3 regions of the Fontibacillus forbon genome follow, and region 2 is predicted to be linked to each of the others. Evidence: riboswitches for the same ligand, from Rfam matches in the RefSeq annotation. Region 2 holds a riboswitch; each other region holds the start of a gene.
The links. A riboswitch is a leader RNA that binds a small molecule or an ion and turns the genes downstream of it on or off. The one in region 2 is predicted to bind glycine.
Positions count from the first base shown of each region.

Region 1 (7,690 bases), on a different contig from region 2:
GGTCAAGGGCATCGAACTGATCAAGGCCCTAGGCATCTGGGAAGAAGACGCTGTGATTCATATCCCGGTGTTGCCGAATTATAGCGACATCCCTTCGATTGCCAAGCTGATTCCCGGCTCGCTGAAACCCGAGGTTCCAGGTATTCTTCTGCGGAATCATGGCATCTATGCGTGGGGAAAGAACGCCCTTGATGCGAAACGTCATCTGGAATCGTTTGACTTTATTTTTGAAGTGCTGTACCGCAGCTTGCTGCTTCCCCCCTTACCCATGAATAAAGAGTAAGGGTTTAAGTCTATATGATTACAGTTCTCGTCCATTATTGGCGGATACAAACGACTCGCGACTTCAGTGGAGCTTTCATGAGCATCAAGCCATGATCACAGCCTTCCGACGCGAGTTATTTTCCGTTTTTACGACTAATTCCTTATTTTTTGAGAAACTCGGCATACTCCTTGGCATCCATCAGTTTGGAAAAAGCGGCCTCAGGCGCTTCGGCCAAAGTGATGCGCACCATCCAGCCGCCTTCATACGGTTGTTCATTGACCACTTCAGGAGCACTCTCAAGTTCCGTATTAACTTCCAGTACCGTCCCGCTCACCGGCGTAAATAAATCGGCCACGGTTTTGACCGACTCGATCGTCCCGATTCCTTCCTCGGCCTCCACCTCCCGTCCCGGATCGGGCATTTCCACAAACACGATATCTCCAAGCCGGTGTTGGGCAACATCCGATATTCCGATTTTTACAGTACCGTCCCCCAAATCTTGTACCCATTCATGATCTACGCTGTACCGATAATTTTCCTTGATTTCATTCGACACCCTGCTTCCTCCTCTTCCTTACATGCCCATTTGAATTCACGTACAGATTATTCCAAATCCGGCTTTAATGTCAATATTATTAACACAAACATTTCAACTTGTCCGATGTAATCGATTGCAAAATTTTTAAATATTTTTTTGTGGCAAGTTTATTGACATGTACGTAAAATTTGGTTATTAATGGATATGTAAACAGCGGTTGATGGCAGTGGGAGAGATTACGGTTCAGACAAACCGTAACGCCGAAGGAGCAAACCGTGAATGGACGGTGAATCTCTCAGGCAAAAGGACTTCTGCCGGACGCGACTCTGGAGAGAATCCGCTTTTTTCGGGCGGATCACCCACGGGGAAACCTGTATGCTTACCTGCAAAACAGACCTGCTTCCATACAGGGTAACTCTCAGGTAGACAGGACAGAGCCAAAGGAATCATCGTGCGCGAAGCATGTGATTTCTTTGGTTTGTTTTATTTCTTGGGCAAAAAGCAAATAAGACGAGGTGGAGAAATATGACCGATCTGTTCAGAACACCGCTTTACCCCTGCTATGAACGATATCCGGGCGTCCGCTGCATCGATTTCGGCGGTTGGGAACTGCCGGTGCAATTCAGCGGAATTCAAAAAGAACATGAGGCTGTGCGTACGCGGGCCGGCTTGTTTGATGTATCCCATATGGGCGAATTTATGGTGGACGGACCTGAGGCGGAGAAATATCTCCAGCGTATGACGACCAACGACATTTCGGTACTGGTGCCCGGAAAGGCGCAGTATACGCTGATGTGCTATCCGGACGGCGGTGTTGTCGACGATCTGCTCATTTACAAGCTGAGCGAGCAAAACTACTTACTCGTCGTAAATGCCGCCAATACGAATTCGGATTTGGAGTGGCTGGAACGGCATCTGCCTGCCGAAGGAGTCAGTCTCCGTAACGTATCCGAGACGACGGCGCTTTTAGCCTTGCAAGGGCCGCTTGCGGCAACCATCCTCGCTAAGGTGTGGCAAGGGGACCTTCACGGAATGCCTCCGTTTACCTTCCTCCCGGCCACGGAGGTAGGCGGAATCAAAGTGCTTTTATCAAGGAGCGGTTATACCGGGGAGGACGGATTTGAGTTTTATGTCGCCGCGGAAGAAGCAGGCGCGCTTTGGACTCTCCTGATGACCGCCGGCGAACCCGAAGGTTTGATTCCTGCCGGTCTTGGGGCAAGGGATACGCTGCGCTTCGAAGCATGCCTTTCCCTATACGGCCAGGAAATATCGCCTTCCATTTCACCCCTTGAAGCTGGACTCGGCAATTTCGTGAAATGGAATAAAGGTGAATTTCTCGGCCGCGAGGCATTGAACAAGGAGCGAGAAGACGGTTCTTCGCGAAAACTGGTCGGTCTGGAAATGATGGAGCGCGGGATTCCCCGCAACCACTATCCCGTCTATGCCGAAGGATCGCCAAATCCAATCGGTATAATCACGACAGGCGCCCCCTCCCCTACACTAAAAAAGAACTTAGGCCTTGCTCTCATTCCCGCTTCCTTGGCACAGCCCGGTACCGTTCTTGAAGTCGATATTCGCGGAAATAAGGTAAAGGCTAAAGTCGTGCCGACTCCCTTTTACCGGCGGACTCGTCCTGAAAACGATACAGCCATGAAAGGAGAATCGTGATTATGAAGCATCGCTATCTCCCTCTGACCGAACAGGATCGCGCCGATATGCTTGCCGTCATTGGTGCGACATCGATTGAAGAGCTGTTCCGGGATATTCCGGACAACGTGCGCTTTAACGGAGACTTGCCGGTTCAATCCCGGTTGGACGAATATTCCCTCACCCGCCACATGTCCGAGATGGCCCGGCGGAATGCCGACAGCGACCGGTACTCCAGTTTTCTCGGCGCGGGTATTTACGATCATCATATTCCTTCCGTCGTGCAGCATGTTGTTTCCCGCAGTGAGTTTTATACGGCATACACTCCTTATCAACCCGAAATCAGCCAAGGAGAACTGCAAGCTATCTTCGAATTTCAATCCTATATCTGTGAGCTGACGGGACTTTCCGTAGCCAATGCAAGTATGTATGACGGCGCTACCGCCCTTGCGGAAGCGGGTTCGCTCGCAGCTGGCGCGACCAAGCGAAAGACGCTGGTCGTTTCCCGCGCCGTTCACCCCGAAGCCCGCGAAGTGCTGGCCACATATGCACGCGGTCTGAATCTGAATGTCGTCGAAGTCGGGCTGGATGGGGGCGTAACTGATCAGAAGGCGCTTGAGGCGTCCCTAACCGAGGAAACGGCAGCGGTCCTGATTCAATCCCCGAATTTCTTCGGGATGATCGAAAATTTACAATCCGTCGCCGAACTGACTCACAGACGGGGCGGACTGATGATTGTCAGCACCAATCCGCTATCGCTTGGCATGCTGGAAGCACCGGGAAAACTGGGGGCAGACATCGTTGTCGGAGATGCGCAGCCGCTTGGCATCTCCCCCTCCTTCGGCGGCCCTACCTGCGGGTTCTTCGCCGTTTCGGAGGCCAACATGCGCCGGATCCCGGGCCGGATTATCGGACAGACGACCGACAAACACGGCAAACGCGGCTTCGTGCTCACGTTGCAGGCACGCGAACAGCATATCCGTCGCGAGAAAGCGACCTCCAACATTTGCTCGAATCAAGCGCTCCTCGCTTTGGCCGCCTCCGTTTATTTGTCCACGATGGGCAAACAAGGAATGGCCGAGATGGCCGAGCTCAATCTGCGTAAAAGTCATTACGCCAAGTCGCGATTGACGGCGATTCCGGGCGTAACCAGCCCGTTCGACGGGCCCTTCTTCAACGAATTTACGCTTGCCTTGCCGGAAGACGCGGATATGGAACAGCTCCAACGCAAGCTGCTGAATGCCGGGATAATCGGCGGTTACGACCTGAGCCGGAGTTATCCCGAACTGCCCGGACATATGCTGATCGCCGTCACCGAAAAACGGAGCAAAGATGAAATCGACCATTTTGCCTGCGTAATGGAGGAATCGATATGCGCGAAATGAATGATCTGAACCAAACCAACGAGATTCCCGTAGCCGATTCCATCAATGAATCCCGGGAGATTATCGTATCGGACATAACGGAGAAGAATCAGCCGCTGATTTTTGAACTCAGCAAGCCCGGACGGATCGCTTATTCTTTACCGGAATGCGACATTCCTGCTGTTCCGTTGGAAACGTTGATTCCAGCAGTACTGCGGCGCAGTGAAGCCCCCGCCTTGCCGGAAGTATACGAGGTAGACGTAATCCGGCATTATACGGCGTTGTCTCGCCGCAATTTCGGGGTGGACAACGGTTTTTACCCGCTGGGCTCCTGTACGATGAAATACAATCCCAAAATCAATGAGGATGTTGCCCGTTATGCCGGGTTTGCGAATATTCATCCGTATCAGCCTGAAGAAAGCATCCAAGGGGCGTTGGAACTCATGTTTAAGCTGCAGCAGAATCTGGCCGGAATTACCGGCATGGATGAAGTGAGTCTGCAGCCGGCCGCGGGCGCTCACGGGGAGTGGGCCGGGCTGATGATGATCCGCGCCTATCATGAGGCCCGCGGGGAGCACCGCACGAAAGTCATCGTGCCGGATTCTTCGCACGGTACGAATCCGGCCAGCGCTTCGGTTGCCGGATTCCGGACCGTAACCATCCCCTCCACGCCGCGCGGCTTGGTCGATTTGGAAGCACTGCGGGGAGTTGTCGGCAACGATACGGCGGCGCTCATGCTGACCAATCCGAATACGCTGGGATTATTTGAGGAGCAAATTACGGAGATTTCGGAAATTGTGCACAATGCCGGGGGCTTACTGTATTATGACGGAGCCAATTCCAATGCGATTCTCGGGATTACCCGCCCCGGGGACATGGGCTTCGACGTGGTTCATCTCAATCTGCACAAAACGATGAGCACGCCGCACGGCGGCGGGGGGCCCGGCGCCGGTCCGGTCGGTGTGAAGAAATGGCTGGCACCGTATCTCCCCGAGCCGCGGATAGTTCAAAACGAAGACGGAAGTTACTCCGTATCCCGCAGCACGGCACCCCATCAAACCGCCGCGGGCTCAATCGGCAAGGTCAAAGCATTTTACGGCAATTTCGGGATCCTTGTCCGTGCTTACGCCTATATCCGCAGCCTTGGACCCGAAGGACTCCGGCAAGTTTCCGAGAACGCCGTGCTGAACGCCAACTATATGATGCATCGGCTTGCTCCGTTCTACCAAATGCCATACCCGGATTTATGCAAACATGAATTCGTCATGTCGGGAAGCGAGCTTGGACAATACGGGATTCGCACCTTGGACGTCGCCAAAAGGCTGCTGGATTTCGGCTACCATCCGCCAACCATCTATTTTCCGCTTAATGTAGCTGAATGCATGATGATCGAGCCGACGGAAACCGAAAGCAAGGAAACGATCGACGGATTTATCGACACGATGATCTTCATAGCGGAAGAAGCCAAAAACAACCCGGATCGTCTGAACAACGCCCCCTACACTACACCGGTTACCCGCCTCGACGAAACCGGCGCCGCCAGAAAGCCGGTGCTGAATTGCTCGTGCGGAAATTAGCTGGATATTGTCCAGTTAATTTCTCCGTTTTTGGCCATCCATAAAAAATAACTGGAAAACCTCCTTCTATTCAGCCGCTTTTCCTCGCAACTGGCCGTTTATGGCCAAATTAACTGTAGGTTTTCCAGTTAATTTGCGAAGAGAGCTTACTGGCTGAAAATTAGCTGGAGGTTTTCCAGTTAAATTAGGGTTTATCGGCACAATCCGCAGCAATCAAGCCGCAACGAAACGAAACGAGTCTCACCAGAAATACAACACCCCGATCACCGCCGCCAGCAGTATCCGATATACCGCGAACGGCACCAGCTTGATCCGGTTGATCAGCTTCAGAAAGAAGCGGATCGACAGAAGAGCAAACACAAAAGCGCTTATAAAGCCTGCAATGAAGAAAGGCAGCGCGTCCATCGTGAAGTACTGCCAGTTTTTAAGCAGCGACAGCAAGCTGGCACCGGCCATGATCGGAACGGCCATAATGAACGTAAAATCCGCTGCGGCCCGGTGGCTCAACCCGAGCAGTACCCCGCCGGAAATCGTTGACCCGGACCGGGAGAAGCCCGGCCAAATCGAGAAGCACTGGAACAAACCGACAGCAAATGCTTGTTTGTAAGTAATTTGATCTACGGTTTCTATCTTCGGCCGCTTGGGACCGAAACGATCCGCCGCGATCATCAGCAGCGCTCCTGCTACAAGACCGACCAGGACGGTAGCCGTGGAGAACAAATATTCATCGATCATATCCTCCAGCAGAACGCCCAGAATCCCGGCCGGAATCAATCCGACGATCACCTGTGCCAGTTTTAGGCGGGGACCTCTATGGGCGTTGACACCAACGCTATCATTTCCTTCGCGACCGGCACCTTCCAATCTTTCACCCAAACCTGCGCCCCCGTCTTGCCGCTTGTTTCTTCTCAACCGGGACAAGCCCAGCAAATCGATGAAACGGTCTTTGAATACGACCAACACGGCCAGGATGGAGCCCAATTGAACGACAACTTTAAACGTATTGGCCACATATCTCGAAGCGAACAATTGCTCCGTCTTCAACCACATATCGTCCACAATAATCATGTGCCCGGTCGAAGAAACCGGAGCAAATTCGGTCATTCCTTCCACAAAACCAAGAATAATCGCTTTAATAACGGCAATGATGTCCATGACTTGATCTCCCCATCTTCCACTTGAATCACTTCAAACTTGAATCACTTCAGACGTGTCCCTTGGACAAATAATGCCCATCAAATTTTCCTGCAATATAGCGATAAGAGGTCCGGCTTCGACCTATGTTCTTTTTCTTTTCCGCAAAAACAGATAGATTCCCCCAAGACCGCAGACAGCGATAGCCGCATAGGCGATATTGGAATATACATCCATAAACTCGACGATTTTCTCCCACGATCCGCCTACCGCGGCACCTACGGAGACGAGCACGATATTCCAGATCAGGGTACCGATCGTTGTATACAGCAGGAACAAACCGAATTTCATTTTCGAGATGCCCGCCGGTATTGAAATTAAACTGCGAATAAGCGGGATCATCCGGCAAAATAGCACCGTCCAATAGCCGTACTTGTCAAACCAGGCGTCCGCCCGGCGGATGTCCTCTTTTTTGAGGCGCAGAAAGCGGCCGTATTTGTCGATCCAACCCTCCAGTCGGTCCACGTTGATCAAATACCCGGCACCGTACAAGATCACCGCACCGAGTACAGAGCCGACCGTAGCTGCGATGACAACTCCCGTCACCGTCAAACTGGAATAGGTGGTCATAAATCCGCCGAAAGTCAGGATCACTTCCGACGGGATCGGAGGAAATACATTTTCAAGTGCAATCAGAAGTAAAATTCCGGCATAACCGAACTGCTCCATTATATTCGTAATCCAATTTTCCACGGATAACCTCCAGCATGTTAATGATTCCATTTAGTGATGTACCTTTTGTAAATTGCGCAAATAGCGGGCGCGGATAAACCAAAAATAGATGACCTGCACGAGACAAAAGCTAGCCAGAATTGCCGCGGCTTCCCAAGCGATCGAAATATACACATACCGTTGCAGCGCGATAAAAGCAAACAAGCTGTGCACCATGGCTACGCCGACCGGCAGAAAAAACAGCAGGCCCAATTGGCGGGACACCATCTTTTCCATCTCCTTTTGCGTCATGCCGATCTTGGTTAGGGCCAGGTATTGCCTGCGATCATAGTCCAGATCGCTATACAATCGGAAATAGAGAAAGCTCCCTGCGGCAATGAAGAATACGGTGCCGACCAACAGGGCAAAAAATAGCAACGCTCCAAACGTTGTC
Region 1 covers NZ_JBKGFV010000001.1:842,001-849,690, reverse strand. The annotation lists gene mtnB (methylthioribulose 1-phosphate dehydratase) at 1-283, shown strand, start outside; gene gcvH (glycine cleavage system protein GcvH) at 426-821, opposite strand; glycine riboswitch at 1,021-1,124, shown strand; glycine riboswitch at 1,126-1,242, shown strand; gene gcvT (glycine cleavage system aminomethyltransferase GcvT) at 1,329-2,471, shown strand; gene gcvPA (aminomethyl-transferring glycine dehydrogenase subunit GcvPA) at 2,471-3,835, shown strand; gene gcvPB (aminomethyl-transferring glycine dehydrogenase subunit GcvPB) at 3,823-5,391, shown strand; gene ACLB09_RS03925 (undecaprenyl-diphosphate phosphatase) at 5,632-6,546, opposite strand; gene ACLB09_RS03920 (DedA family protein) at 6,670-7,278, opposite strand; gene ACLB09_RS03915 (ABC transporter permease) at 7,309-7,690, opposite strand, start outside.
Region 1: it holds a riboswitch for glycine, as region 2 does, so the genes downstream of both, gcvT (glycine cleavage system aminomethyltransferase GcvT) here and sdaAB (L-serine ammonia-lyase, iron-sulfur-dependent subunit beta) in region 2, are expected to answer to the same signal.

Region 2 (7,690 bases):
GGCGGCCCCGATGATGACCCCGATGGCGAGATCAAGAATATTTCCTTTCAAAGCAAAGGCTTTAAACTCTTTCCACATAGGTGGTTGACACATCCTTGTTCTAAAATTGCCGTAACCGTTAGGATAGTTACTTAGCTTACATTAAGAGTTATTTTATCCGAATTATTGGGATGTGCCAACCGGGTCCGAGAAAAAAACCTTCCCGAGAAGGGAAGGCCGGGATAACCCGTTTGTGCCTATCCGGTGCAATTCCTTTAATATTTCGGATTCGGTCCGTACTGATTGGTGCCTTCGTCGCTGTCCAGACACATGAATACAAGCAGGATAATTGCCCCGGCGACCGGCACGAAACTGATCAGAGCCCACCAGCCGCTTTTGCCGGTATCATGCAGCCGGCGGAAGACCAGGGCGATGGAAGGGATTAATACGGCCAGTGCATAGAGATAGCCAAGCACGTTAGGTAGGTTGAGCAATCCGCTTATAAAACCCAGGACAAAAGAGATGATGAAATTGAACAGAACGAACATCCAATATTCTTTTCGCCGGGCTCTTCCTTGGAACCCTACATAATTTTGCAAAACCTTGAGATACCACTCCATGAATAAAATTCCCTCCTAAATTAAGTATTGTTTTTCCGTGAACTATGTATATTCCTCCATGCCCTGTTATAGAAAAAAATCCCTGAAGTTTACAACCTTTTTTTAAATCATTTTCCTGATTTTTTAATTAATCCTGACAGACCTCTGATTAGTACATGATTTTTCCATAAATTAATACGGTATTTTTGCGAAGAAGTGATGTGTTACGTTATTAAGCAGAATGGAAAACGCTTTCAAAAAATGTTTTTAACAATTTACAAGGGAGGAAAAAGTTGAGTATGAAGAAAAAAAGTTTTCGTCCGGCCTGGTCATTTGCCATGGCTGCTGTGTTGCTGGTTTCGATGTTTTCAAGCGTCGCATCCGCCGATCCAAAACAAACCGCTAACGCTAAAGACACCGGGAAAATCAGTATGCAATCTTATGTAGAAGCGATGCAGCCCGGATGGAATTTGGGAAATACCCTTGATGCCACAGGCGACGACGAGACTTCGTGGGGCAATCCTCGCGTAACGAAAGAGTTGATTCAGCAAATCGCCGACCAAGGCTACAAGAGCATTCGCATTCCGGTCACTTGGGGACAGCACATGGGCGAAGCGCCGGACTACACTATTGATCCTGCCTATCTTGACCGGGTTGACGAAGTTGTGAACTGGGCCCTGGACGCCAAGTTGTACGTCATGATCAACATGCACCATGATTCGTGGCAGTGGATCAGCCATATGGAGAAAAACCATGATGAGGTGCTGGCGCGTTATCAATCGGCGTGGACTCAAATTGCCGACCGTTTTAAGGATCACTCCAACAAGCTGATTTTTGAAGCGATCAACGAACCGCGGTTCACCGACGGCGGTACGACCGACCGCGCCAAGCAATATGAGATGCTTAGCGAGTTGATCACCTCTTTCCACAAGATCGTAAGAAACTCCGGGGGTCTGAATGGTGAACGCCCGCTGGTAATTCCGACTCGTGAAACTTCGCCTGCGCAGGAGGATTTGACCGAGCTTTACAATACGATCCTTAAGCTTGACGATCCGAACTTGATCGCTACTGTTCATTTTTATGGTTTCTGGCCGTTTAGCGTCAATATCGCCGGTTACTATAAACTTGAAAAAGATACGTTGAATGATTTGACCACGACTTTTGATAACGTTTACAATACCTTAGTGTCGAAAGGGATTCCGGTCATTCTTGGCGAATACGGATTGCTTGGCTTCGATAAAAATACCGGCGTTATCGAGCAGGGCGAAAAGTTGAAATTTTTCGAGATTTTGACCAACTACCTGAACGAAAAGAAAATTACGCATATGCTGTGGGACAATGGGCAGCATTTTGGCCGTACCACGTTCAAATGGTCTGACGAGCAATTGTTCAATATTATGAAAGCAGGATGGACGGGACGTTCATCCACTGCGGAGAGTGACTTGGTTTACCTGAAACAAGGCGACGAGATTCAGGATGCAAAAATCAAGCTGAATCTGAACGGCAATCAACTGACCGGCTTGTTTGCTGGAAGCGAGAAGCTTGCTCAAGGAGAAGATTACGAATTGAATGGTGAAGATCTCGTTCTTAAGGCGGGGCGCCTCAGCAAACTGATTTCTGCCGGCCATTTGGGGCAAAACGCCATCTTGACCGCCAAATTCAATCAAGGCCCGGAATGGAATTTTAAAATCACTGTTTATAAAACTCCGGAGTTGGGCAATGCTTCAGGTTCCACAGAGGATTTTGCAATTCCGACTACCTTTAACGGAAACCAGCTGGCCACGATGGAAGCATTGTATTCCGGCGGGGGCAATGCGGGACCACAGGATTGGACGTCCTTCAAAGAATTCGGATATACCTTTGCTCCTTCGTTCGCAACCGACGAAATTCAGTTGAAACCGGAATTTTTCAAGGAAGTGAAGGATGGAGACGTGATCTTGAAATTCCACTTCTGGAGCGGAGAGATCGTAAACTACAAAATTACGAAAAAGGGAACCAGCGTGACCGGGCAAGTTTTCCGGGATTAGGGACCCCTGGATGGGAAGCCTCGAGCCGCGTGTATTTAGCGGACCGGGGCTTTTTACTTTACGGCAAAAAAGTCTTGCCCGGTTTGGAATATTAAGGTATGATAATGTCCTTCTTGCAAAATCGCCTTGTCTGAAGTGGACGAAAACTTGCGTCCAATATGCTTATCGGAGGTGTTCTTCAATGCTTTATTTCACGCTGGCTTCCAAAGCCTATGCCCGAAACCTGCAGTACCGCGGTGCGCATATGGTGCACAATCTGGCAAGTGCCATGTTCGGATTCATGTACGCATGTATCTGGATCGGGCTGGGCAAAGATCATTCTTTGGGGGATTACGGAACGCAGGGGATGGTGGGCTACATCGCTTTTACCCAGGCAGCGCTCTGGGTTACCAGCTTCATCTCAAACGGCCTCGGCATTCCTCAATCCGTCAGGACCGGTCAAATCTCGCTCGATCTGATGCGTCCCGTTCATTTGTTCAGCCATCTGATGGCCAGGGAATGGGGACAAATCGCCTACCAGTTTCTTTACAAATCCATTCCGATTTACCTCCTGTATTTTTTTCTTTTTTCACTCCGGCTTCCCGATCATGGGATCACTTACTTGTTCACCTTTCTTGGACTAACCGGAGCCGCCTATTTATCCATTTGCATGAATTATCTTATCGGCGTCAGCGCTTTGTGGACGACGGAATCGTCCTGGCTGTATTGGGGCAATCACGCGATGATCAACCTGCTGGCCGGCTTTTTTATTCCGCTGGAATGGTTGCCCCGCTGGCTTGAAAATCTCGCCTGGATGTCTCCGTATCCATATCTGCTTTATGTGCCGACGACCGTGTATCTAGGTCACGGAAGCGGACGCGGATTATGGGGGACTTTGTTTTGGGGCGTGTTTATGACGGTGCTTTGTCTCCTGGTCACCCGCGTCGTACGGCGGAAATTGGAGGTGCAGGGAGGATGAAGCTTAGATCCTGTTTGGCTATGTACCGCCTGCTGATCAAAACCAGCATCAAAAGCCGAATGCAGTACAAATTTAATTTCATGCTCGCGTCGGTGCTCGCCGCGTTGATCCAAATTTCCGAATTTCTGATGATTGCGATCGTGCTGGCCAAATTCGGCGCGATCAAGGGATGGTCCATCTATGAGATCGGATATTTGTTCGCGGTGATGACGTTGTCCAAGACGTTGTACAGGACCTTTGCCGATGAAGTGCATCATTTGGAAAAATATCTGGTGGGTGGGGATTTCGATCAGTTGCTGACCCGGCCGATGCCGGTACTGCTAGCTCTGATGCCGCAAAATTTCAGAATTATGCTCGGTGAAGTGCTGCAGGGCGGCTTTATTCTCTGCTGGTCTCTTGGCGGGATGATGCACAGCGGACAAGTTGGTTGGGCCGCCGTGCCGTGTACGCTGTTTATCATATTTACGGGTGCGGTCATTTTGTTCTCGATAGGTCTTGCCACCGCAACGATCGGCTTTTGGACGACCCGGATCGAAGAATTGCAGAACTTTACGGAGGATGCCGCACGTACGGCTGCGCAGTATCCGCTTACCTTGTATCCCAAGTGGATGAAATCGCTGCTCCTGATCGTGATTCCGGTCGGATTCGTGAATTATGTTCCGTCTCTTTACATCCTGAAGGGGGAGCTGGGGGCGTGGGTGCTCCCGGCATTGGCAGGCGTGGCGATCGTTTGTCTGGCGGCAAGCCTGCGTTTCTGGCGGTTCGGTATTACCAAATATCAGAGTACGGGGAGTTAAGGAGGGAAGAAAATGATCGAAGCTCGAAATTTGTGCAAGGATTTTAAAACGCCGGTAGTGCCGGAAGGGCGCTTTTCCGGATTACGTGCGCTGTTCTCACGGGAATACCGGCTGAAAGAAGCGGTACGCGGAATTAGTTTCCAGGTAAAACAAGGCGAGTTCGTAGGCTACATCGGCCCGAACGGGGCGGGGAAGTCGACGACGATCAAAATGCTGACAGGGATTTTGCATCCAACCTCCGGTGAGGTAACGGTAGGCGGATGGAACCCGCACCGGGACCGCCAGAAAGCGGTCCGGCAGCTGGGCGTCGTCTTTGGACAGCGCAGTCAGCTTTGGTGGGACCTCCCGGTGAAGGATTCCTATGACATTCTGGCTCAAATGTATGACGTCACTCCGGCGGATAAGAAGCAAAGGCTGAATCAGTTTGCGGAACTGCTGGATCTGCATGAATTTTGGGACACGCCGGTAAGGAAGCTGTCGCTCGGTCAGCGGATGCGGGCCGATATTGCGGCCGCGATGCTGCATGATCCCGAGCTGCTGTTTCTCGACGAGCCTACGATCGGCCTCGACGTGCATGCTAAGCTCAATATCAGGCGGTTCCTGCGTAAATTGAACGAGGATTTCGGCAAAACGATTTTGCTGACGACCCATGATATGGATGACATAGAACAGCTGTGCAGCCGGGTCATGGTTATCAATCACGGGGAATTAAAGTACGACGGGACGATTGGGCGTCTGCGGGAGATGATCGGATTGCCGACGCTGATCCGGGTCAAATTTCGCGGGGATTTTCAGGTTCCTGGGGAATGGATCACCATCAGCCCGTCCCTGTCATTTAATGTGACACGGGTTGAAGGCGATACCGTTACGCTTGAGGCGAATCGCCGGGAAATCAGTACGATCGATATCATTCGGGTAGTCGGGGGATGGGGCGAAATCGACGATATCGCCATGGAAGAGCCGGAATTCGAGGAAGTCATCCGCAGTTTTTCCGCCTCATAGGCGATATGGAAAAACTTGTGTTAGCTATCTTGACATTTGCCGCTTCTCATCTTACATTGGATTATACAAACTGAAAAATGCGGATGAAGATGATGGGAGAGCCCGCTTTCACTGAGGAAGCGGCACCGAAGGAGCAAAGGGCCGGCACTGCATGACGGCAATGAATCTCTCAGGTACCAGGACCATGATCCGACGCGACTCTGGAGAGAGCGTTCAGCCACCAACGGGGTACATGTTCCTAAAGGATTCGGAACATTAAACTTTCTGGTAACCGGGACAGAGAAAAGGCAGCAGGCCTTTTCCCTGTCCCTTTTTTTGCGCAGAAGGGAAAGCTGAGCGTATGGCTATATAGAAAAAATGAGCAGTCGGGGGAAAAACCATGCGATTTAAAAATGTATTTTCAATTATCGGGCCGGCGATGATCGGCCCATCCAGTTCGCATACGGCCGGGGCGGTACGAATCGGACGCTTCGCCCGGCAATTGTTTGGGGAATTGCCGGCGGAGGCGAATATTTGCTTCTATGGTTCGTTCGCCGAAACCTTTAAGGGCCATGGCACGGATCTTGCCGTGGTCGGCGGGATTTTGGATTATCCCACGGATGATGAGCGTATCCGCCACTCCTTGCAAAATGCCGAAGACATGGGGATTGAGCTTCATTTCTCTACCGGCGTAGCGCCGGGGGCTCATCCGAATACGGTAAAGATTGTTTTGTCTGCCGGGGAGAAGCGAAGTGAAGTGATTGGTGCTTCCATCGGCGGAGGAACGATCGTGATCCGGAATATCGACGGATTCGAAGCGAAATGCTCCGGTGAATTGCCTACGCTTGTAATCGCCCACGCCGACCGTCAAGGCGTACTGGCCGGAATTACCGCGCTGTTCAGCCGGGAAAACGTAAATATCGGTTATATTATTACGGACCGGAAGGGTAGAACCGCCGAAGCATTGACGGTGGTCGAGGCGGATTCGGCCATTCCGGAGACCCTGATCGAAGCGATCTCGGCGCTGCCTCACGTCAGCCGGATTTCTTACATCCATTTAACGTAAACCCGAGTATGAAGCTCAATGTAATGAAAGTATAGGTAAGTACAGGAAGGAGCGGACACCATGCGCTTTCGCAATTTGCAGGAGCTCATCGAAGTTTGCAATAAAGAGTCCAAGACGATTTCTCAAATTATGCTGGAGGACCAGGCCGAAGAGAGCGGTCAATCGGTAGGGGAAATCATGGCTGTCATGGCTGAATATTATCAAATTATGAAAACAGCGGTTCATAAGGGGTTAACCGAGGAGATTACTTCAACCAGCGGATTAACCGGGGGCGATGCGAAAAGAGTGGAGGAATACCGGAGGTCCGGGCAGCCGTCCGCCGGAGATATTGCCAGCCAGGCGATGGCTTACGCATTGGCCGTATCGGAGGTCAACGCTTCCATGGGCCGGATCGTCGCCACGCCGACGGCGGGTTCCTGCGGCATCATTCCCGGCGTCTTCGTCAGCGCACAGGAGCGCTTCGGCTGGGATGACGATTACTTGGTGCGCGGCTTGTTTAGCGCCGGCGCCATCGGCTACGTCATTGCCAACAATTCCTTCATTTCCGGCGCGGAAGGCGGGTGCCAGGCCGAAATCGGCTCGGCGATCGGGATGGCGGCCGGAGCCATGGTGGAATTGCGCGGGGGGACGCCGGAGCAAGCCGTTCATGCGGTCGGCCTGGCGCTCAAAAATACGCTCGGGCTCATTTGCGATCCCGTGGGCGGCCTGGTGGAAATTCCTTGCATCGTCCGTAACGGATTCGGCGCAGTCAATGCGCTGGCCGCCGCCGATATGGCGCTGTCCGGCGTTCGCAGCGCAATCCCGTCCGACGAAGTCATCGACGTGATGCTGGAAGTCGGTACGGCCATGCCGAGCCGACACCGGGAGACCGCCCAGGGCGGCCTGGCCCAGACGCCGACCGGCCGCAAAATCATGAAAGAACTGAGGGCGCGCAAAAAATAGATGCCCGGAGATAAAGAAAGCCGCCCCATCGGGCGGCTTGTTTTAGTTGCGTCGTTTTTGCTTCGGGATTCTGGGCCATCTGGCAGGCAGAACATGCTGCAGCATGGCCATGAACAGTTGACCCCATTGCTGCTCATTGAGTTGGCAAACGGGCATGTTTCTGTCGATGCTCAGGGTTCTTGCCAGCTTCGTAATTTGCGGCGGCGAGAACACTTCCGAAAATGCTGCGGACAAAGGAAGCCGAGGGGACCTTAGCCCGTGTAAGGCCAGCGCCATAAATCGCGCGTGATGTTTTAAGGGAACTGTCGGATTCTTCTTTCGGCTGATACTCAGAATCGCCG
Region 2 covers NZ_JBKGFV010000002.1:963,336-971,025, reverse strand. The annotation lists gene mscL (large conductance mechanosensitive channel protein MscL) at 1-78, opposite strand, end outside; gene ACLB09_RS11450 (DUF805 domain-containing protein) at 255-599, opposite strand; gene ACLB09_RS11445 (cellulase family glycosylhydrolase) at 878-2,605, shown strand; gene ACLB09_RS11440 (ABC transporter permease) at 2,787-3,563, shown strand; gene ACLB09_RS11435 (ABC transporter permease) at 3,560-4,360, shown strand; gene ACLB09_RS11430 (ABC transporter ATP-binding protein) at 4,373-5,362, shown strand; glycine riboswitch at 5,446-5,557, shown strand; gene sdaAB (L-serine ammonia-lyase, iron-sulfur-dependent subunit beta) at 5,742-6,407, shown strand; gene sdaAA (L-serine ammonia-lyase, iron-sulfur-dependent, subunit alpha) at 6,468-7,349, shown strand; gene erm (23S ribosomal RNA methyltransferase Erm) at 7,392-7,690, opposite strand, start outside.

Region 3 (7,690 bases), on a different contig from region 2:
AGGTGTATATCGGCATGGCGCTTAGCAATCCGGGAGACGATTCGGGAAGCAAGGCCGTGTTCAGAAATGTGAAATTAACCCGATAACTCAGCATATTCTCCATAGGCGAAATCAAAAGGCACCCGAAAGGGTGCCTCAGATTGCGGGCTATGTCACTGAATATATTCGCGTAAAGCCTCCTGATTTTTGACGAAAAGTTGTTTGTTACCGGATAAGGATATGAACCCTAATTTCTCGAATTTGCTGAGTTTTCGGCTAATCGTCTCCCGGGTGACCCCGACATAACTGGCCATTTCCTCACGGGAAATAGGCAATTCTATCAGTACCCCCTCTTTACGATCTCTGCCGAATTTCTTGCCAAATTCCAGAATCATATGTGCCACCCGTGCATCTGAATTCTTCGTTGCCAGATTCTGCGCCAAATTCTCCGTATGGGCCAGCCTTTGGGTCACCGCCGTTAATAGCTTGATTGAAATTTCGGGGTTATCCTCCATAATCCGGTCCATCGATTCTTTCGTCAACAAGCATATTTCAGTATCTTCAATCGCATAGACACTGAAATTGTGGGTTTCATCCGGGTTGAATAAATGCAACTCTCCAAAAAATTCCCCGCTGGTCAGCAGATATAGAATTTGTTCCTTGCCGTCTATCGTAAATTTGGACACCTTGACTTGACCGTGGTTGACGATAAACAATTTGTCCGATTTCTCGCCTTCATTTAACAGCATCTGCCCTTTACTATATTGAATATGTCTGGTCATTTGCGCAATCTTCAGGATCTCCTGATCAGACAAAGCTTGAAAAATCGGAACCTTCTTTGGGCAAGGAGCCTTCCTCCGGTTTGGATCATGGTTACAGGAATGTTCTTTCATACATGCATCCCCCTAATTCGTAGAAATCAATTGATATTTTAAACTGATGATAATGAGTATCACTGAGAACAATATACCAGCGAAATTTAAGTGCCTATGTGCTTAGAGGCACACACCGCGCAAAAATGCCTCCCTAAATTTGTTATCAACAAATCTCAGGGAGGCATCTATTAAGAGAAATTCATTACATCGTATAGATCCTATTGCTCCGGAACCTCTTCGAACTTATCCTTGTCTTCCCCACATACGGGGCAGACCCAGTCTTCTGGCAAATCCTCGAATGCGGTTCCCGGTTCAACATCCTCATCCGGATCTCCTACCGCAGGGTCATAAATATATCCGCAAGGGATACAGATGTATTTTTTCATCGGTTCCATGTTTATCGTCTCCTTTATATTCGTTACGCAGTAATTGGTGTTGCAAGCCGCTCTTTGGCAACGGCCATAATCTCTTGAATCGACAACGCCTTCAGATTCAGCCCGGCCAAGGACACTTGGCTCTCAATCGCTGTTTTATACGGCGCAGCCGCAATAACACTTTCAAATGAAATAACGCCGACGAGGGTTCCATTCGCAAAGAACAATCTCGTGTATTTACCGGCAGCAGCGTCTTCTTCAACCAAGGTGGTATCACACTGCGACTCATCGACAACCCCCATAGAGAATAAGGCAAGATCGAATGCGTTAAACACCGTCAACGGGATCGTCTTCCGATAGACTTCTGTTCCTTGGGATGCCATATTTTTGCCCGCTACCTTTCCTTGATCCATCGCACGGTCCCATAAGCCTTCAACCGCGCCATTCCACTCGGTAACATCTCCTGCCGCATAAACATCAGGAACATTCGTCTCCATATAGTCATTGACGACAATTCCCCGCTTGGTGGTCACAGGCGTGTTCGCAACAAGGTCTACATTCGGAATGACTCCGATGGAATAGATGACACTGTCGCAAGGTATCGTGGATTCATTGACTTGAATCCCTGCTACGGCCTCTTCCCCTACAACCTGCTGAACTGCCGCCTGCAATAGGACATCTACCCCCGCTGCCTCTATCTTCTGTTTTAGAATGGAACTTGCTTGTTCATCCAATTGTCTGGCCATCAGCCGGGGCGCAGCTTCCAGGATGGTTACTTTTTTGCCGGCTTTCACGATCGACCATGCAGTCTCCAAACCTTGAATGCCCCCGCCGATATTTACAATGCTTGATTTATCTTCAATATAAGTCTTGAACGCCTCTGCCTCATGCATTTCACGGATCGTGTATACCCCTTGCTTGTCGAAACCGGGAAGCGGTAGCTTCCGGTTCTTCGCGCCAGTGCAAATAAGCAACTTATCGTAGGAAATACGCTCACCTGCAGAAGTAACTAACGCATGTTCTTCTACATCGATTTGCGTGATGGCCGTGTTCGGAAACGTCCGGATTTGTTGCTTCTGGTACCACGCCTCTTTCTTGATCAGCACTTTCTCACTACGCAAATCGCCGTATAAATCCTTGGACAATTTAATGCGGTTATAAGGTAGCGAATCTTCGGATCCGAAGATCAGGATATTCCCTTCCGGGTCTTGATCCCGAATGGCTTTTGCCGCGTTGACTGCAGCGACGCCCGTTCCAATGATGCAATAGTTCTTCGTCATAATTTCACCCTCCCTCGGTTTAACATTTAGATCGCGCTTTGCAACAAATCGGCGACAAAGGCCGCGGCATGCTCGATTTTTTTCGACTGCTCGTTTTTAGGGGCAAATCGGACGCGAACCGGAAACTCGACATGGGTCATCCCCGTTGATTTGATGACTTGGGAGGTGGTTTGTACATTCATATTCGTCTGCAAAAGATAGTCCTGAATGACTTCAATCGCTTCCCCGCTCCATCCATAAGAACCAAAGGCTGCGGCAATCTTGCCTTCCAAATTCAATTCCTTCAAATCCATTAGCAACTCTTCCAGGTTCCCGATCATATCCGCATATTTGGTTGAGCTTCCGATCCATACGGCATCGGCGGCTTGAATACTTGCGATAATCTCTGCTTTATCTGCCTTATCCGAATTAAATACCGTAGTCTGAATTTGATTCTCTTCAAAGAAATGCTTCAGCTGCTCCGCTACTTTTTTCGTATTGTTCTTAATGGTTGTATACACGATAGTTACTCGTTTGTTATCTACGGTATTTGCGCTTAAAGTGGCATAGAGGTCAACATATTTCTGAATGTCCGTCCGCAAAATATAGCCATGTGAAGGAGCAATCATTTGCACATCCAGATCCTCTAGGGCTTGAATCAATGTACGCACATATCTGCGGTGCGGATGAATGATCGCATTATAGTAGCCGATGAAATCATCCGTAATATCATAGCCTGCTTCATCTGCGAACAGGGACCCTGTTGTGGCCACATGTGTACTGAAAATATCGCAAGGGAACAAAATTTTATCCTCGATGCAATACGTAATCATCGTTTCTTCGGTATGCAAGTAAGGCGTTTCTTTGAATTTCAATGTTTTGCCGCCGATATCCAGCGTGTCGCCATCTTTTACAACCAGGAAGGTTCTCGAATGAAGCTTATACATTTCTTTTAACTCGTTAACAGCCAATTCCGTGCACACAATCGTTGCATTAGGCGCTCTGCCTGCAAGTGCCGCTAGACCGCCGGAATGGTCAGGCTCCGTATGATTAATAACGATATATTGAATGTCATTAGGGTCAATAAACTCACTCAAATATTCAACAAACTCCCGGCCAAATTCCATATCTACGGTATCGATCACGGTTGGTTTGGCTGTTTTGAGCAAATAAGCATTGTACGTTGTCCCTTTAGCGAGAATCAAACGGTGGAACGGCACCTCACGGTCATCTATTTTTCCTACCCAGTATATGTCCTTGGCTATCTCCATTTTATTCATCTCTATCACTCGCCCTCCTATTGGCTCTTTGTATTTAACTAACTGCCCCCATCCTATCCCACTTTAAAAAATTCAATCAGGATTTGAATCACAATTTGAGAAATTTGTCACAGACTCATCTTACTGTCAAAAAAAAACAGGATACCCCTTTCCAAATGGAAAAGAGTATCCTGTTCTAATCATCCTCGTCCTTACTGTTTATGGATCATGCTCTGATCCTGATTGATCTTTCTCTTCTTGCTTCCGATCGAATACAAGATGAACAATAGAATAAACCATAGCGGCGTAAACAATAAAGCCGGACGTGTTTCCGCAGCGATCAGCATGATGATGAGAATTCCGGCAAACAAAGTCAAGACGGCATAATTCACGGCCGGCGTTAAAGGCGCTTTGAATTTCGACTTAGCCTGCAAATCCGGCCGGGTTTTCTTATATTTGATATGGCATACAAGAACGACGCCCCAAACCCAAATAAAACAAATGGCGCTTATGGTGGTCACGATACCGAAAGCCTGCTCCGGAATGAGTTTGCTTAAAAGAGCGCCCGCGGAGATGACCAGCGTAGAAATGAATAGCGAGTTGCCCGGTACATGATTCTTATTCAATTTTCCGAAGCGGGGCGACGCCTGCCGGTTTTTGCTCAAATTATAAAGAATCCGGCTTGTCGAGAACATTCCGCTGTTGCAAGCGGACGCGGCTGAAGTCAATACGACGAAGTTAATAATGCCTGCGGCAAGCGGAATCCCTACCAAACTAAAGGTTTTCACAAAAGGACTTTCCGACGCATTGAGCTGAGTCCACGGGTTGATGCACAGCAGGACGAAAAGAGCGCCAACGTAGAAAAACAAAATCCGCAGCGGTATTTTATTGATCGCCGAAGGGATGTTTTTTTCCGGATTGGAGGTTTCCGCTGCCGATACGCCCACCAATTCCACGCCGACATAAGCGAATACCACCATTTGAAAGGAAAATAAAAAACCTGTAACGCCGTTCGGAAATAATCCCCCGTGTTTCCAGAGGTTAGTTACCGTAACCGATCCTGCATCGGTCTTGAATCCCATGATCAGCAAAATGACCCCAATGCCGATTAAGGCGAGAATCGTGATGACTTTAATTAACGCAAACCAAAATTCCAGTTCTCCAAAATTCTTTACGGTTAATAAATTGAGCCCTAACAAAATGATCAAGCAGATGATGGCCGGTACCCACTGCGGGATATCGAACCAATATTGTACGTATACGCCCACCGCGATAACGTCAGCCATCGCCGTCATGATCCAGCAAAACCAATACGTCCAGCCGGTGATGAATGCAGCCCGAGGCCCGAGATAGTCTTCGGCAATGTCCGTAAACGACTGATAACCCGCTTTGGACAACAGCAGTTCTCCCAGTGCTCTCATCACAAAAAACACGGCGATTCCCACGATCAGATACGTAATCATGATGGATGGACCCGCCTGCTGGATCGCTTTGCCCGAACCTAAAAATAATCCCGTACCAATGGTGCCTCCGATGGCGATTAGCTGAACATGACGATTGGCCAGCTCTCTCTTTAATTCCGGTTGTGCCATACCTAGTTCCCCCTTAATTTATACATTACTTTGATGCAAACAAAAAAGAGATTGGATGTCATCCAATCTCCCGGTTCATAAAGAATATTAAATAGTACCTGTCCAGCCAATAGCGATAGCGATCAGCATGACAAATAAATATTCAGTACTCTTCTGTCCTTTTGCCTGAGATTGTGAACCCTTCGGCGCCGCGGAAATCCCGCAGTCTCTCCAGAAGCTGCTCCTGCTATAGTGTGATCCATAGCAATCATAGCTTGCGAATTATGAAGTTAATGATGCCGTATTGCTGTTCTGATATTTTAACATATTACTTGCGATGTGATGATTTAATCAGTGATAAAAGTCGCTATGCCGAAAAACCTCTTCTATACATGACGGTTATGGAAAAAACCAGCTTGCGTTGTTGCGTATTCATGGGTAACTCCCTTACAGTTAGATTATGCGTTATACGAATGCAATCCTAATAGAACCGAGGATATGAGTGATGAACCTTCAACAATTCTATAACGAATATCTAAACAAAAAGTTTAACAGGGGGTTACCGTCCGCTCAAATCGGCGGCTTTGAATACTTCCTTCTTGAAGACGATGGCGCGGAATTGTTCTTTGCGGATCGTAATGAGGAGTCGTTTACGGAGTGGGCCTCTGAATTGCAACCGAGAGATCCCAACTACATCACGAATCCGGATTGGGAGCCCGTACTCTCCGCTGATTTTGAACATCTGGATCTATATGACGAACAGACCTTGTATTATCTGTTGTTTACTATTAACGCTACGACGTCCATCGCCAAGATTCACCCGTACAATGCCATGAACGATTTTATGAAAAGCTATTGCTTTTTTCAGCTAACCCAGTCGGCGGAAACCGTCAGACTGAACGATGAACAAAGGCAGCAACTCAGAGAATTTTTCTTCTTTTTCTACCTTTATGCTCACCCGGTCAATGAGGAAACCCTCTACGCCTTCTCCTATCGCGGGCAAGATCTGGTGCATACGAAAACGAATATCGTCATGGAGCATTATTTTTCCGCTTATCACGATTATTACAGCGAGAATTCCGACCAGTATAAGGATACGCTATCCATAGGTCCGCTGGAAATACAGGCCTGCAAAAACCTCACCCTGGCGCTGCTAAGGTCCATAGAGGGTAAATCGGCCAAGCTGGCCATGCCTCCGGAAGAAGGGCTGGACGAGATATTAAGACTGATTAATAACGTTGATCATCTGATCCGGACTTACTCGGAAAATAAATCAGTGTTATTCGCCATCATGAAGGACTTTCTCTCCGACACTCGCTCTAACCCCTATCGGGATCATTGTTTCAGCACGTTGTTGCAGAATTACGTCTGCTATATTCTTTATTTTAACTTTGATGAAATTCACGACTTGGTGGATTACTTTAAAGGCACCCCATCATGGTGCGAGGTCATTATCAATAAAATCTTTACGGACGCTATTTTCATTCAGAAGATCATGAGACAGAACCATGTGGATCTTGCCGAGCACAAGAATGTAACCCGATTCTTTGGGAAGGAGGCCCGAGAATTCTATTTGTAATTCAAGAGGCCGCCTTCCGGTTAGGCATATGTTGCGATTCAAGGAAAGATGATTTCTCCGTCGTTGCTGCTGACATCAAAAAATCCGACCTTGTGTTTTAAAGCCAATTCCCGCATGGTCGTATAGGCTTCCTCAGCCACGGAATAAGCAAAGGCCGCATAGATGACGGCGGAGCCTAGCGAGTAGTCGGTCAACCGGTTATCGGTTCCGGCCTCCTCCATAGCTTCAAATATCTCCTCATCAACGTTCATATTGGGAAAATGCTCCGACAGCTCACCGTAAAATCGCTGCAGCGCCTCCGAGCAAACCGCGGGATCATTATAGTTATGGTCTTCCGACCATTCCACTTGTTGTTCATACCAATCCATAAACGCCTTTCTTTCCTTCGGCGCCTTGGACGGCTCGAAAGCCATCAAATCATAGCTCATTTGAATTCCTCCCGTCGATCCTTTTTGAGATAGCTTTTACTTGGCTCATATAAAAATAAAAAAAGAGTCCTGAAATTTATCAAGACCCTATTCAACATCATACTTAAAGAGGAATTATAAGTCTATATCTTTTTCCCCATATATGTAAAAATGTGTTCGTAAGCCTATGGTGTGGGAGGAAGGGACGTAATGATTCCTGAATGCTTTTCTGACTATTGTTCAACGATCCCCTCGTTGAAGGAGGTTACCGAATGGTCACCGTTAAGGAAATGGACTCTTTCGGAAGTCTACAGAATAAAGTTTGCGACAGGCGAGACAGTCATCATTAAATGGGGCGGGAGTGAAATGGCGGGAGAAGCGGAGATT
Region 3 covers NZ_JBKGFV010000003.1:187,117-194,806, reverse strand. The annotation lists gene ACLB09_RS13005 (family 10 glycosylhydrolase) at 1-86, shown strand, start outside; gene ACLB09_RS13000 (Crp/Fnr family transcriptional regulator) at 153-872, opposite strand; gene rd (rubredoxin) at 1,073-1,240, opposite strand; gene ACLB09_RS12990 (NAD(P)/FAD-dependent oxidoreductase) at 1,273-2,508, opposite strand; gene ACLB09_RS12985 (FprA family A-type flavoprotein) at 2,535-3,767, opposite strand; gene ACLB09_RS12980 (amino acid permease) at 3,959-5,338, opposite strand; glycine riboswitch at 5,482-5,562, opposite strand; gene ACLB09_RS12975 (hypothetical protein) at 5,823-6,896, shown strand; gene ACLB09_RS12970 (hypothetical protein) at 6,935-7,324, opposite strand; gene ACLB09_RS12965 (phosphotransferase family protein) at 7,514-7,690, shown strand, end outside.
Region 3: it holds a riboswitch for glycine, as region 2 does, so the genes downstream of both, ACLB09_RS12980 (amino acid permease) here and sdaAB (L-serine ammonia-lyase, iron-sulfur-dependent subunit beta) in region 2, are expected to answer to the same signal.